DNA from 3 places in the Morganella morganii genome. Region 2 is predicted to be linked to each of the others. Evidence: predicted binding sites of a transcription regulator. Region 2 holds the regulator's gene; each other region holds the start of a gene.
The links. The regulator PurR, encoded in region 2, represses purine synthesis genes. The targets are predictions, from matches to a motif close to CANGCAAACGTTTGCNTG.
Positions count from the first base shown of each region.

Region 1 (4,703 bases), 600 kb from region 2:
GGGTGACCGCAACGGCACCCGGCAGATCGGTACGCAGGTTGATACGCGCCGCTTTGGCACGGGCCAGAACGGCAGCTTTGTCCTGCACTTCAATCGTCAGGGTATCAAACCAGGTGGTGTTACGCAGACGCAGACCTGCATCTGTCAGCGCTTTCGCCAGAATATCGGTCAGGCGGTGAATGCGGCCGGCAATCCGTTTCAAACCTTCCGGCCCGTGGTAGACCGCATACATCCCGGCGATATTTGCCAGCAGAACCTGAGAGGTACAGATATTGGAGTTCGCTTTTTCACGGCGGATATGCTGTTCGCGGGTTTGCAGCGCCAGACGCAGAGCACGGTTACCGGCGGCATCAATGGATACCCCGATAAGACGGCCCGGCATCGCACGTTTGTAAGCATCACGGCAGGCAAAGAAGGCAGCATGAGGGCCGCCGTAGCCCATCGGCACACCAAAACGCTGGGCTGAGCCGAAGACGATATCCGCGCCCTGTTTGCCCGGCGCTTCCAGCAGGACCAGCGCCATAATATCGGCTGCCACACTGGTGATCACCTGACGCTGATGTAACTGTGCCAGTAATTCACGGTAATCATGGATCTGTCCGCCGGTGCCGGTCTGCTGCAACAGCACACCGAACACATCATCGTAATCAAGGGCTTTTTCCGCACTATCGATTATCAGTTCAAAACCGAAATATTCAGCGCGGGTGCGGATCACATCCAGGGTTTGCGGATGCACGTCATCCGCAATGAAAAAGCGGTTGGCATTTTTCTTTTTGCTGACGCGTTTTGCCATCGCCATCGCTTCCGCCGCAGCGGTCGCTTCATCAAGCAGTGAGGCAGATGCCAGCTCCAGACCGGTCAGGTCGATAGTCACCTGCTGGAAATTCAGCAGTGCTTCCAGGCGGCCCTGGGAGATTTCCGGCTGATACGGCGTGTACGCGGTATACCAGCCCGGATTTTCCAGCAGATTGCGTAAAATTACCGGCGGCAGAATGGTCGGTGCATAGCCCTGGCCGATGTAAGAGGTAAATTGCTGATTCAGCCCGGCAATGATTTTCAGTTCTGCCAGCGCATCCTGTTCGGTTGCCCCTTCGCCCACGGCAGGCGGGATATCCAGCTGAATATCATCAGGGACAATATGGCGGGTGAGATCTTCAAGTGATGCCGCACCGACCGTTTTCAGCATATGCTGCTGTTGTTCAGGGGATGCGCCGATATGACGGCGGACAAATTCACCCCGGTTTTCAAGCTGCGTTAAAGTTTGAGTCATTGTTCTCCGGTTCCTGACATTGTCTGATTCAATAAAAACCCGAAAAAAAACCCTGTTTACTTACAAACAGGGTTCCGCAATCCGTCAGTCTTCTTCTTCAGCCTGCAGTTCTGCGTATTTGGCTGCGTCCATCAGACCGGCAAACTCATCCGGATCCGTGATTTTAATACGGATCATCCAGCCGCCTTCATACGGCTCGCTGTTTACCAGTTCCGGGCTGTCTTCCAGTGCTTCGTTCACGGCGATAACGGTGCCGGTCACCGGCGCATACAGGTCAGATGCCGCTTTTACCGACTCAACGGTACCGAATGCCTCACCAAACGTGATTTCATCACCCACTTCCGGTAATTCAACAAAAACCACATCGCCCAGCAGTTCCTGCGCGTAGTCAGTGATCCCTGCCACATACTCATCACCACTCTCATGGCGAACCCACTCGTGATCTTCTGTATATTTCAGATTCTCAGGTATATTACTCATCGCCAACGGCTCCTGTTATCGGGTTTCTCAAAATTTAACAATAAAATACGGATGTTCAGACCAGTGCTTTGCCGTTACGGACAAATCCCGGTTTCACGACCTCAACAGGCACTTCACGGTTGCGCACCTGTACAATAGCGGTATTGCCGATCCCCTGCGGGACGCGGGCCAGCGCGATACTGAATCCCAGTGACGGGGAGAAAGTTCCGCTGGTGATAACGCCGGTCTGTAATTTGCCGAGCTCATCAGTAAAGCGGACTTCCATTCCGGCCCGCAGTACGCCTTTTTCGCGCATCACCAGACCGACCTGTTTTTCAGTGCCGTCACGGCGGAATTTTTCCAGTGCCTCACGGCCGATAAATTTCCGGTCTTCCGGCTGCCAGGCAATAGTCCAGCCCATATTCGCCGCCAGCGGATTGACGGTTTCGTCCATCTCCTGGCTGTAAAGATTCATGCCAGCTTCGAGGCGTAAGGTATCCCGCGCTCCTAACCCGGCAGGTTTCACCCCGGCGGCCAGCAGTTTTTTCCACAGGTCAGCAGCCTGCTCTGCGGGCAGCGCGATTTCATAACCTTCCTCGCCGGTGTACCCGGTAGTGGCAATGAAATAATCGCCGCTCTGCACGCCGTAAAACGGTTTCATCCCGGCGACGGCGGCTTTTTGTTCCGCACTCAGCAGTGTCGCAACTTTTTCTTTGGCATGCGGCCCCTGAACAGCAATCATCGCCAAATCATCACGGACTGTCATCTCAGCCGCAAAGTTTTTGCGATGTTCGTCAATCCACGCCAGATCTTTTTCACGGGTGGCGGAGTTCACCACCAGCCGGTAAAAATCATCCGCAAAGTAATAGACGATAAGATCATCGATCACACCGCCGGACGCATTGAGCATCCCGGTATACAGTGCTTTGCCTTTTTCGGTGAGTTTTGCCACATCGTTGGCGAGAAGATAACGGAGGAACTGCTGACATTGCGGACCATGAAAGTCCACGATTGTCATATGGGAAACATCGAACATACCGGCGTCATTGCGGACATTGTGGTGCTCTTCGATCTGGGAGCCGTAGTGCAGCGGCATCATCCAGCCGTGGAAATCCACCATTTTTGCCCCGCAGGCAACGTGCTCACCGGACAGTGGTGTGTGTTGTGCCATTCTATCCCCTTTCAGTCAGACATAGTGCGCAGCGTGTACCGCGCAAACGATACCCTTTTCCTGACGTTATCACCGAATCACAAACGTAACCATAAGAAAAAATTGTGACCGTGTACGCGGACGGAAAAATACGAGCCGTCAGTATGCAGATTTTTCATCTGCCATTCTGAGCCCTGAGGCGCAAAAAAGCATTAACAGGTGATAGTTTTGAATTAAGCGGCGGGAATGCACTAAAACACCGGCCGGATCGACCGGTTAATTTTTAGTGCATTATGAATAAAACTAATGTGAAAAAAGCCCTTAAATTAGATTTTTTCAGCTGATGCCGGCTTCGGTTCACGCAGCCAGTCCGGCATATCACTCAGTCCGCGGGCATGGCGCAGCAGCGCCGGTTTCACGCCCGGCAGTGTGTCTGCCAGCACCAGACCGACATCACGGACCAGTTTTTTCACCGGATTGCTGCCGTCGAACAGTTCACGGAAACCCTGCATTCCGGCCAGCATCATTGCGGCACTCTGCTTGCGGCGGCGCTCAAAACGGCGCAGCCAGAAATAGTTACCGATATCTTTGCCTTCAGCCGTCAGACGGCGGATTTCGCCAATCAGCTCTGCCACATCCATAAAACCGAGGTTAACACCCTGTCCGGCCAGCGGATGAATGGTGTGAGCCGCATCGCCCAGCAGCGCCAGACGCGGCGCGGCGAACTGACGGGCATAACGTCCGGTCAGCGGGATTGCCCGCCGCTCACTGACCACTTCACACAGCCCGAGGCGCAGATCAAACGCCGCTGCCAGTTTATGGTTAAACGCAGCATCATCCAGATCCAGACAGTGCTGTGCTGTCAGTCCGGGCAGAGACCAGACAATTGAGCAGTGATGTGCATCCGGCAGCGGCAGAAATGCCAGAATGCCGTCGCCGTGGAAAACCTGACGCGCCACATTCTCATGCGGCAGTTCTGTGCGGATGGTGGCGACCAGCGCGTGATGCTCATAATCCCAAAACGAAACCGGGATATCCGCATGCTGACGCAGCCAGGAATTTGCACCGTCTGCCCCGGCCACTAAGCGGGTCGTGAGCATGTCGTCATTTTCCAGGGTGATAAAGGCATCGTTTTCGCCCCACACCACCTGACGGATTTGCGTACCGGTGAGCAGTGTTACATCAGACAGCTTTTGCACCCGCTCCCAGAGCGCGTTGCGGATCACATCGTTCTCAATGATATGACCAAGGTGTTCACAATGGGCTTCCGCCGCGCTGAACGCAATACGGCCAAAGCTGTCGTTATCCCACACTTCCATGCCCTGATACGGTGCCGCGCGTTTTGCCAGAATATCCTGCCAGACACCCAGTCGCCCCAGTAAGCGCTCACTGGCACTGTTGATGGCGGAGACCCGGACAGCAAACGGCGCCTGCGGATCAAAACGGGTATCCGGCGCCTGCTTTTCAATCACGGCGATACGCAGCCCGCAGCCGTGCAGACCACAGGCCAGTGCCAGCCCGACCATGCCGCCACCGGCAATTACCACATCATATGACTGCATTGTTTATCCTCTTTCCGTGGCGGTGTTAAGCGGCTGCGCGACCCAGCCGAGAGTCTGTTTTGCCAGCCGGTTGCGCAGAAACGGCAGCATTTCCATTGCCATCAGACCGGCATTCCGTCCGGCGGCCAGCGGGAAGCAACTGTTGGAGAAAAGGCGCACCAGGCTGTCGGTCAGGGTCATTGTCGCCTGCCGGTCAGCCTCACGGGCGGCATGATATTGCATCAGCACACGGTACTGACCAATATCTTCCTGTGATAAAAAC
Region 1 is NZ_CP069157.1:1,046,069-1,050,771, reverse strand. Features, by position in the region: gene gcvP (aminomethyl-transferring glycine dehydrogenase) at 1-1,270, opposite strand, end outside; gene gcvH (glycine cleavage system protein GcvH) at 1,355-1,750, opposite strand; gene gcvT (glycine cleavage system aminomethyltransferase GcvT) at 1,806-2,900, opposite strand; gene ubiI (FAD-dependent 2-octaprenylphenol hydroxylase) at 3,206-4,441, opposite strand; gene ubiH (2-octaprenyl-6-methoxyphenyl hydroxylase) at 4,445-4,703, opposite strand, start outside.
Region 1: gcvT (glycine cleavage system aminomethyltransferase GcvT) is a predicted target of PurR. The motif match lies at 2,946-2,963, and genes of this name have one in related genera.

Region 2 (4,703 bases):
TTTTTATTCTCTTCCACCGCTTCTCTGGCCTCACGGGCCTGAACGCGTGATTTTTTTGCTGTTCTGCGGACTTTATCCATTTTTTTGCTGGTCACCAGTCCGGCTTTCAGCATCTGCTCTTGTAATGTGAGTTTTGTCATTGTCTTTTCTGAATCAGTTTAATATTGCAGGTAATTATACCGGTAATTTTCAGGATTGTATCCGGCACGTCAGGCCAGCTGCATTTTCAGCCAGTAACCCTGCTGGCACAGACTGAAAAATTCTTTGTGCCGCGGAGAAATTGTTTTCGCTTTATCCCCCGTGACCGTCCAGACAATCCACTGTTCCGGGCACTGTTCGTCACCGGTCTGCACGATAGTTTCTATCTCTTCACTGCACATCAGCTCAATACCATCGCGGAACTGCCATTTGCGGACACGCCGGATCACTTCAGAGAGCTCATCTTTCTGATAATGGTCACAAATAACATTGCAATCAGTATGGTTTTGTATCGCGCGGGAAATATAGTCTGCCAGCATCGTGATCATTCTTGTACTTTTGTCATAGCGGAGATTGTAAAGGGTCTGCGGCCGGTTGACAAACGGCGGTCGTTGTCACGCTTTCTGTAAAATTGTTAAATTTGCGCGGATTTCAGCCGGTAAACCCGTTATATTTAAGATTCCGCAGTCATACGGGGAAGACAGAATGAAACGCTATTATAACTGGATCTGCCGCCATAAGCTGTACACCCTGCTTATCGCCTTTATTGTGACGGATATCATTTTGTGGGCGATTTTGTCTTTCACCATGTGAATAACATCACCCCGGTATTTCACGCTGTTTTTTATGACAAAACTTGTTAAGATAATTCGCAGAATAATAACAGTAACCCGTCTGTGACGAGGTTACTGATTTAACCTTAACAAGGAGAATGCAATGTCGTTTGAATTACCTGCACTGCCTTATGCAAAAAATGCATTAGCGCCCTATATTTCTGAAGAAACACTGGAATACCACTACGGCAAACACCACAACACCTATGTGGTTAATCTGAATAACCTGATCAAAGGCACCGCATTTGAAGGTAAATCACTGGAAGAGATTATCAAAACCTCTGATGCCGGTATCTTCAATAACGCTGCTCAGGTCTGGAACCACACGTTCTACTGGCACTGCCTGGCACCAAATGCCGGTGGCGAACCAACCGGTAAAATTGCTGACGTGATTAACAAAGCGTTCGGTTCATTTGCCGAATTCAAACAGCAGTTTACCGATTCCGCAGTGAAAAACTTCGGTTCCGGCTGGACATGGCTGGTGAAAAAAGCAGACGGCAGCCTGGCTATCGTCAATACCTCTAACGCGGCAACCCCGGTCAGCGGTAACGACAAACCAATCTTAACCGTTGATGTCTGGGAACACGCTTATTATATCGACTACCGTAATGCCCGTCCTAAATACCTGGAAAACTTCTGGGCATTAGTGAACTGGAAATTTGCGGAAGAAAACCTGGCGTAATCCGGAAACACATTATCCGGTAACACAATACAGTTGATCAAAAAAGGGCGGAATTTTCCGCCCTTTTGTACTGTAAGGGGTGAATCAGAAAAGCATTGTTGCAAATAATACGATCATAACCAGTGCTGCAACCGCGGTTGACAAACCATATTTCAGATCTGTATCCATTCTTATCTCCAAAATAGCTGCTTAGTGACCTGATGATGATTACCTGACATCCTGAATCATCAAATTAATTAAAACGGATGGTCTGACCGGAAAACCCGAATAGCTGACCATATCAATAACCATAGCACAGGTAATATTTTTTACTTTTGACCCGGATCAGACAACAATGCCTGTTTTTACAGAAATTTTTCTATTGTTACCGCATAATGGCACTATAATAGCAATCGATTAACCGAATAATAAAATACAGACCGGCAGGTCAGGAGTTGTTTTCATCATGGCAACGATTAAAGATGTGGCTAAGCGCTCGGGCGTCTCCACCACAACCGTCTCCCATGTCATTAATAATACCCGTTTCGTTGCGGAAGAAACGAAGGCGGCTGTCTGGGCTGCTATCAAAGAACTGCACTATTCACCGAGCGCCGTGGCGCGCAGTCTGAAAGTCAATAACACCAAGTCCATCGGGCTGCTGGCCACCTCCAGTGAAGCGCCGTATTTTGCGGAAGTGATTGAGGCGGTGGAAAACAGCTGCTACAGCAAAGGGTATACCCTGGTGCTGTGCAACTCTCACAATAATCCTGACAAACAGAAAGCCTACCTGGCGATGCTGGCACAGAAACGTGTCGATGGTCTGCTGGTGATGTGTTCAGAGTACCCGGATCAGCTGATTGCCATGCTGGAAGGCTACCGCAATATCCCGATGGTGGTGATGGACTGGGGCAAAGCGCGCGGGGATTTCACCGATGCGATCATTGATAACGCCCTGCACGGCGGTTATCTCGCCGGCCGTTATCTGATTGAACGCGGACACCGTGATATCGCGGTTATTCCGGGGCCGCTTGAGCGGAACACCGGCGGCAACCGTCTGGAAGGATTCCGCAAAGCCATGAAAGAAGCAGGTATTACGGTGCGCGATGAATGGATTGTCCAGGGCGATTTTGAACCGGATTCCGGTTATCAGGCCATGACACAGATTTTATCCGGCAAACAGCGCCCGACAGCGGTATTCTGCGGCGGTGATGCTATGGCGATGGGCGCAATTTGCGCGGCTGATGAAATGGGTCTGCGCGTGCCGCAGGATATTTCTGTGATCGGGTATGACAATATCCGTAACGCCCGTTACTTTACCCCTGCCCTGACCACCATCCACCAGCCGAAAGAGCGGCTGGGACAAATGGCACTGACCATGCTGCTCGACCGCATCGTCAACAAACGCGAAGATGCGCAGACCATTGAGGTGCATCCGCGCCTGGTGGAACGCCGCTCTGTAGCGGATGGTCCGTTTATCGATTACCGCCGCTGAGGATCAGCGCAGCCATTCGGCATTGAGCGTGTTGCTGTCCCCGAGATAATCGAGCAGCCAGCTCAGTGCCGGAGAGGTGTCTTTATCCACCCAGGTGATACAGCACGGGCTGTCCGGCAATGGCTGCTCTATCTTCAGTGCTGCCAGCCGCCCCGCTTTAATCAGCGGATCGGCGCGGTGCGCCGGCATCATTGCCACACACAATCCCGATTCCACACAGGCAATTCCGCGATCCCAGTCCGGCACCACCAGGCGGCGCTGATTATCCAGTGCCCACGTATCGCGTTTCGGCAGAGAACGTGAGGTATCTTCCAGACACAAACTCGGGTACGGCACCATCTCCTCATTGGTCAGGACATGACCGGCAGAGGCCAGCGGATGATCCGGACTGACTACCGCACGCCACGGCATAAAGCCCATATCGCGGAAATTGTAGCGCTCACCGATAGGAGATGCGCGTGTCGCACCGATTGCCACGTCCACCCGTCTGTCCACCAGCGCATCCCACACCCCGTTAAACACTTCCGGATAAATATACAACTCGATATCCGGGAAATGATGATAAAAATCCAGCAGAAGTCGCGTTATCCGTTCCGGTTTTACGATACAGTCAACGGCGATGCTGAATTGTCCGCGCCAGCCGTTGGCAATCATCTGGCACTGGTGACGTGTGGATTTCATTTTTTTGATGACATCACGCGCTTCTTTGACAAACAACGCCCCGGCAGGTGTCAGTTCAACATCGCGGTGACGCCGTTCAAACAGCGGAACCGCCAGCCACTCTTCCAGCTGGCGGACACTGTAGCTGATGGCAGAAGGCACCCGGTGCAGTTCCTCTGCCGCCGCACTGAAACTGCCTGTCCGCGCCACAGCATCCACCACATCCAGCGTATATTCTGACCACATAATCCTTCCTTTCAAAAAATTTCACAGCAGTGTGCAAATAATAACGTTTTACAAGGGAAAACTCGAATAGTTAAAATACTAACTCACGCATTACACTTATTTAACATTCAGGTATTTCTCTGTGACTGTCAATAAATCGCCTTCCCGCGGCTTTCTCTTTTATCTCGCCGGACTCAGCATGCTGGGTTATCTCGCGATTGATATGTATCTGCCTGCATTCGGTATGATGCAGGACTCTCTGAACTCCACAGCCAGCGCAATCAGCGCCAGTCTGAGTATCTTCCTGGTCGGTTTTGCCATCGGTCAGCTGTTATGGGGACCGCTCTCCGATAAAATCGGCCGTAAGCCGGTTCTGCTGATGGGCCTGAGCCTGTTTGCCCTGAGCTGTCTGGCCATGGTCTGGGTTTCCACCCCTGCCCAGTTATTATTACTGCGTTTTGTACAGGCCGTCAGTGTCTGCTCTGCCGCTGTCACCTGGCAGGCGCTGGTTATCGACCGTTATGACGATCACCGTGCGCAGCGTGTTTTTGCCGCAATTATGCCGCTGGTGGCACTCTCTCCGGCTCTGGCACCGTTACTGGGCGCATGGCTGCTCAACCACGGCGGCTGGCATGAAATTTTCCTCGTGCTCGGCGGTATCACCCTGCTGGTGCTGATCCCGACCCTGATGCTGAAAGAAAAGCATCATATCGCGCCGGATGCGGTCAAAACGGAAAAACAGAAAATTTCCTTCTTCCGTCTGCTGAAATCCCCGGTTTACAGCGGTAACGTGCTGATTTATGCCGCGTGCAGCGCCGGTTTCTTTGCCTGGCTGACCGGTTCGCCGTTTATT
Region 2 is NZ_CP069157.1:1,647,525-1,652,227, reverse strand. Features, by position in the region: gene JL661_RS07940 (DUF2058 domain-containing protein) at 1-140, opposite strand, end outside; gene JL661_RS07935 (hypothetical protein) at 210-518, opposite strand; gene sodB (superoxide dismutase [Fe]) at 916-1,494, shown strand; gene cydH (cytochrome bd-I oxidase subunit CydH) at 1,579-1,662, opposite strand; gene purR (HTH-type transcriptional repressor PurR) at 1,940-2,965, shown strand; gene punR (DNA-binding transcriptional activator PunR) at 2,969-3,871, opposite strand; gene punC (purine nucleoside transporter PunC) at 4,050-4,703, shown strand, end outside.

Region 3 (4,703 bases), 1.4 Mb from region 2:
CTTCAGTGTGGTTTTCCTCGCCGGGTTTATGATTTATCAGACCTGGCAGACACAACAGAATGATGTCTATGCTGACGGGCAGATAACCGGTTATCTGCGGACAGAAATGCGTGATACCCGCTCAGGGCAGCAACTGGTCGGCTGGCCGGTGGTGAAATTCGTGACAGCGGATAATAAAATCGTGACCTTTACCTCAACAGATCAGTTACTGTGTCAGTCACAGTGTGAAAACGGTCCGGTGGGTGTTTATTATCAGAAGGATAATCCGGGCAAAGCACAGATAGCGGACTTCGGTGCCCGCTATGGTGAAATGATTGTCTGGGGAGTGGTCGCCTTTATTCTGCTGGTGACCTATATTCTGCACAGCTGGCGCCTGCGGATTCTGGCCCGCCGCCGTTATGGCGCGGCATCATAAGCGGCTGTCCGGCGGTGGTGTCCGGCCGAATCCGGTGATAAGGCCGTAAGGTGAAATACGGAACCAGTGACCGCCGATCCACCAGGAGTGTTCGCCGTCGGTTTCCTCTTCACACCCCACGCCGACTTCGGCGGTACCGTTAGCGAAACCGTACGTGCAGTCATAAATAGCGGGGATCACCACCCGCCCGGTGACACTGTCCGCATAACCGATTTTATTGCCGGAGCGGATACGGTAACGCCCGTCTTCCGGTTCATCCGGCGCACTGTCGAAATAGTACGGCTGATACGGCTCCTGCAGATTACGGTCGACGAAATGGCTGCCGAAAGTGTCTTTATCCCGGTACAGACAGAGCTCAAAGGGATTATCCGGCCTGAAGCAGTTATCCGCCACTGACGGTTCATCCGCGCGGGCCCGTATCCATTCACGGGCTTTTTCTGCCTGCACATCCGTACCGGCAAATGCGGTCAGCGGCAGCAACATCACAAATACGATTCCCGGTATTCTGCATCTCATCGGTTATTCCTCTGCCTGACCACGGTCTGTGATACCTTCCTCTTTATATATACGGGAAGGCTATCACTGATATTACCCCGGTCAGCCGGTGACGACTACTGATGCCGCAGCCTGTTTTGCCGCGTCCACCGCTTCCTGAACAGAAGGTGCCAGCGCCAGGGCAACGCCCATGCGCCGGGAGCCGTCAATCTCCGGTTTGGCAAACAGACGCAGTTGCACAGTCCCGGTCAGAGCGTGCTCCAGCCCGCTGTAACGGACATCACCGCTGCGCAGTGACGGCAGGATCACGGCTGAGGCAGCCGGACGGTACTGCACTATCTCTCCGGCCGGTAATCCGAGAAACGCCCGCACGTGCAGGGCAAATTCAGAGATATTCTGTGAAATCAGGGTGACCAGCCCGGTATCGTGAGGACGCGGAGAAACTTCATTAAAAATAATATCCTCACCACGGACAAACAGCTCAACACCGAACAGGCCATAGCCGCCCAGCCCGTTAACGATAGTCTCCGCCACCTGTTGTGCCCGTGCCAGAACAGCATCCGGCATGGCCTGCGGCTGCCAGGATTCACGGTAATCCCCGCGCTCCTGACGGTGTCCGACCGGCGCACAGAAATGCACACCATCTGCCGCACGGACAGTCAGCAGCGTGATTTCATAATCAAAATCAATCATCCGCTCAACAATCACCCGCCCTTTTCCGGCACGTCCTGCTTCCTGAGAGGCCAGCCAGGCATCGTGCAATGTGTTCTCATCGCGGATAATGCTCTGCCCTTTACCCGATGAACTCATCACCGGCTTGATAATGCAGGGAAATCCAATCTCACCGGCGGCACGGATAAAAGACGCCTCGTCATCCGCAAAGCGGTATTCTGATGTCATCAGCCCCAGCTCTTCCGCAGCCAGGCGGCGGATCCCTTCGCGGTTCATGGTCAGTTTTACCGCATTGGCACAGGGCACGACATGAAAGCCCTCCTGCTCCAGCCGGTATAATGTGTCTGTCGCAATCGCTTCAATTTCCGGCACAATATGGTCAGGCTGCTCTTTCCGGATCACGGCTTCCAGCTCCGCACCGTCCAGCATATTGATCACATAACGGCGGTGCGCAATATGCATAGCCGGTGCATTGTCATAACGATCAACGGCAATCACTTCAATGCCGAGCCGCTGGCACTCAATCGCCACTTCTTTGCCTAATTCACCTGCGCCCAGCAGCATCACCTTTGTGGCACCCGGGCGTAATGCCGTACCTAATGTTGTCATCACTGTCACCTGTTCAGAAATACCGGAAAATTGCGCGCCATTATATACGCAATCGTTTGCTTTAGTCACGAAATAAGCAAATCACCGGCTGTCACAGCGCTCAGCGGGGTTTTATGCCCAGACCGGCTTTTGCTGTATTTTTCCGGTAATGGCGGATAAGAGACAGGATACAGAACAGCAATCCCAGCCAGATCAATGAGAAACTGACGCCTTTGACAGCATCAAAATGCTCATTAAAGAGGAATACCGCCAGCAGGAACTGAATGGTCGGCTCGAGATACTGTGCCAGCCCGATAGTGGTCAGTGTGGTGGAACGCACCGCAGCCGTGAAGAACAGCAGCGGCAGCAGCGTGACAGGCGCGGTCAGTATAAAACAGATTCGGGTAAAGGTATCTGCAGTGCTGAATGTGCCCGCTCCGCTGTTTTCAAGCCAGAAATACAACACAATAGCCACCGGCAGCAGCCAGAGACTCTCAATCAGCAGTGAGGTCGTCAGGTCATAACGGATAAATTTGCGGATAAAGCCGTACAGTGCAAACGCAGAGCCCATCATCAGCGCCAGTTTCGGCAGGCTGCCGTACTGATAAAGCTGATAACCCACCCCGGCACAGACAAAAATCAGCGCGGTTTTCTCTGCCGGTTTCAGGCGTTCATGCAGGAAGATGACACCCAGTAAAATAGAAAACAAGGGGGTGATGAAATATCCCATGCTGGCTTCCAGCACCAAATCATGGGTCATTGAATAGGTAAAGGTGCACCAGGATATTGCCATCACACTGGTACTGAGCAGACAAAGCAGCAGCGAGCGTTTATCAGCCCATACCGCTTTTACCCGGGTACGGTTTTTTAAAAAGAAACGGACAAATAATAACAGCGGAATTGACCAGAGGACGCGCTGGGATAATAACTCCAGCGGCTGCACCCCCGGCAGCAAGCGGTAAAAAAGCGGTGTGATCCCCCAGAGAAAATAAGAAAAAATTGCCAGCATCGCGCCGGATCGCAAAAACATGGTTCAGCCAATCCTGTTTATCATTATGTTATGACTATCATACCCCCCTGCATTAAAAATCCCATGCGCCTGCTCAATTTATTTCCCGTCGCCGGTCTCTCCCGTGCACATCATATTATGTTCACTGAAACCACGCTGTTTACTACGCAGATATAACTATAAAATATCAGTTTCGCTTGATCTTTACATTGATAACGTTAACATAGCAATTATCATTAACACATCATTTTTGGGTATAATTCCTAATATCTGATGTTAACGTTAACTTTGAGTAGTTATAGCTAGATAGATCCCCTGATTTTTTATACTCTGTAAATCACAGTCACTCGCAATACATTGATGATAAAAGATAAATAATCATTTAATGTTCATTACCGCGATAAACAGAGTAACACGTTGGACATTTCCCTCCGGAGATTGAAAAATCTTTCGTGCGGTAGCTTTGTCTCTGAAAAATATCGTCACCTTTTTTTAATTAACTATTTTAACGTTAATATTGAAAGATAAGTAATAATAAATACCACTACGAACCCAAAATCAAAGAAATAACATTAAAATACAACATTGAAAGTTTTGTGTTTAGCTAAAGCGAAATTAACGCTTAATGTTGCACTCAAAACGACAGATAAATCCGTAATTACAAAAATAACGCTGCGCTGATTTTTTATCCGGCTGCCTGCCTTTGGTTAATTAAAAAAATTAACCAAACGTGAACGGATAAAAATCAGAAAAAAAGAGAAAGGATTGTGTGACTGCCGGGGGATCAGAGTGACTTTCTGCTGAGCATCCGGCAAGGGATATAAGTCCGCCCTGACGAAACCCGTACTTCAATAAGATGCAGTGCCGCTGTTTCACCCAGCAGGCGATACGGAGAGCGGATAGTGGTCAGCGGGGGATAAAAAAGTTCTCCGGTACCGGTCATATTTTCACAGCCGAGAATACCGGCCTGCTCCGGAACAGAAATACCGCGGGTTAATAAAACCTGATACACAACAAAGGCTATCTGATCATTACCGCAGATAATACAGTCAAATAACGGTGAATTACCGTCAATGTATTGATCTATCAGTGTCACAACGTCCCGGTAATAAATATCAGATAATGTGATGTTGTGCTGATTCAGCTGACCGGCTGACAATCCCGCATTCAGCCACGCATTCTGAACCGCATCACGGCGCAGACCGGATGAAAGGCACTCCGCCGGCGGCCAGATACAAAGCGGACGACGATACCCCCGCTGAATAAGATATTCTGTTGCATCATACTGAGCGTGGTAATCATCCGGAATATAAGACGGTAACGCTGTATTTCCGGGATCATAGCAGTTTGTTAATACCAGGTTTCTGTCGCGGAGTAACTCAGGAATGTTTATCTCACGCAATTCTGCACTGGTAATAATAATACCGTCAGGACGGCGGGATAAAATCTGGCGGACAGCCGGAACCGGGTCATCTCCGGATGAAATATTAACAACAAAGTGGTCCCAGCCATATTTTCCTGCAC
Region 3 is NZ_CP069157.1:3,016,268-3,020,970, forward strand. Features, by position in the region: gene JL661_RS14505 (DUF3592 domain-containing protein) at 1-415, shown strand, start outside; gene JL661_RS14510 (hypothetical protein) at 410-931, opposite strand; gene purT (formate-dependent phosphoribosylglycinamide formyltransferase) at 1,013-2,191, opposite strand; gene rarD (EamA family transporter RarD) at 2,292-3,200, opposite strand; gene JL661_RS14525 (LacI family DNA-binding transcriptional regulator) at 3,964-4,703, opposite strand, start outside.
Region 3: purT (formate-dependent phosphoribosylglycinamide formyltransferase) is a predicted target of PurR. The motif match lies at 2,237-2,254, and genes of this name have one in related genera.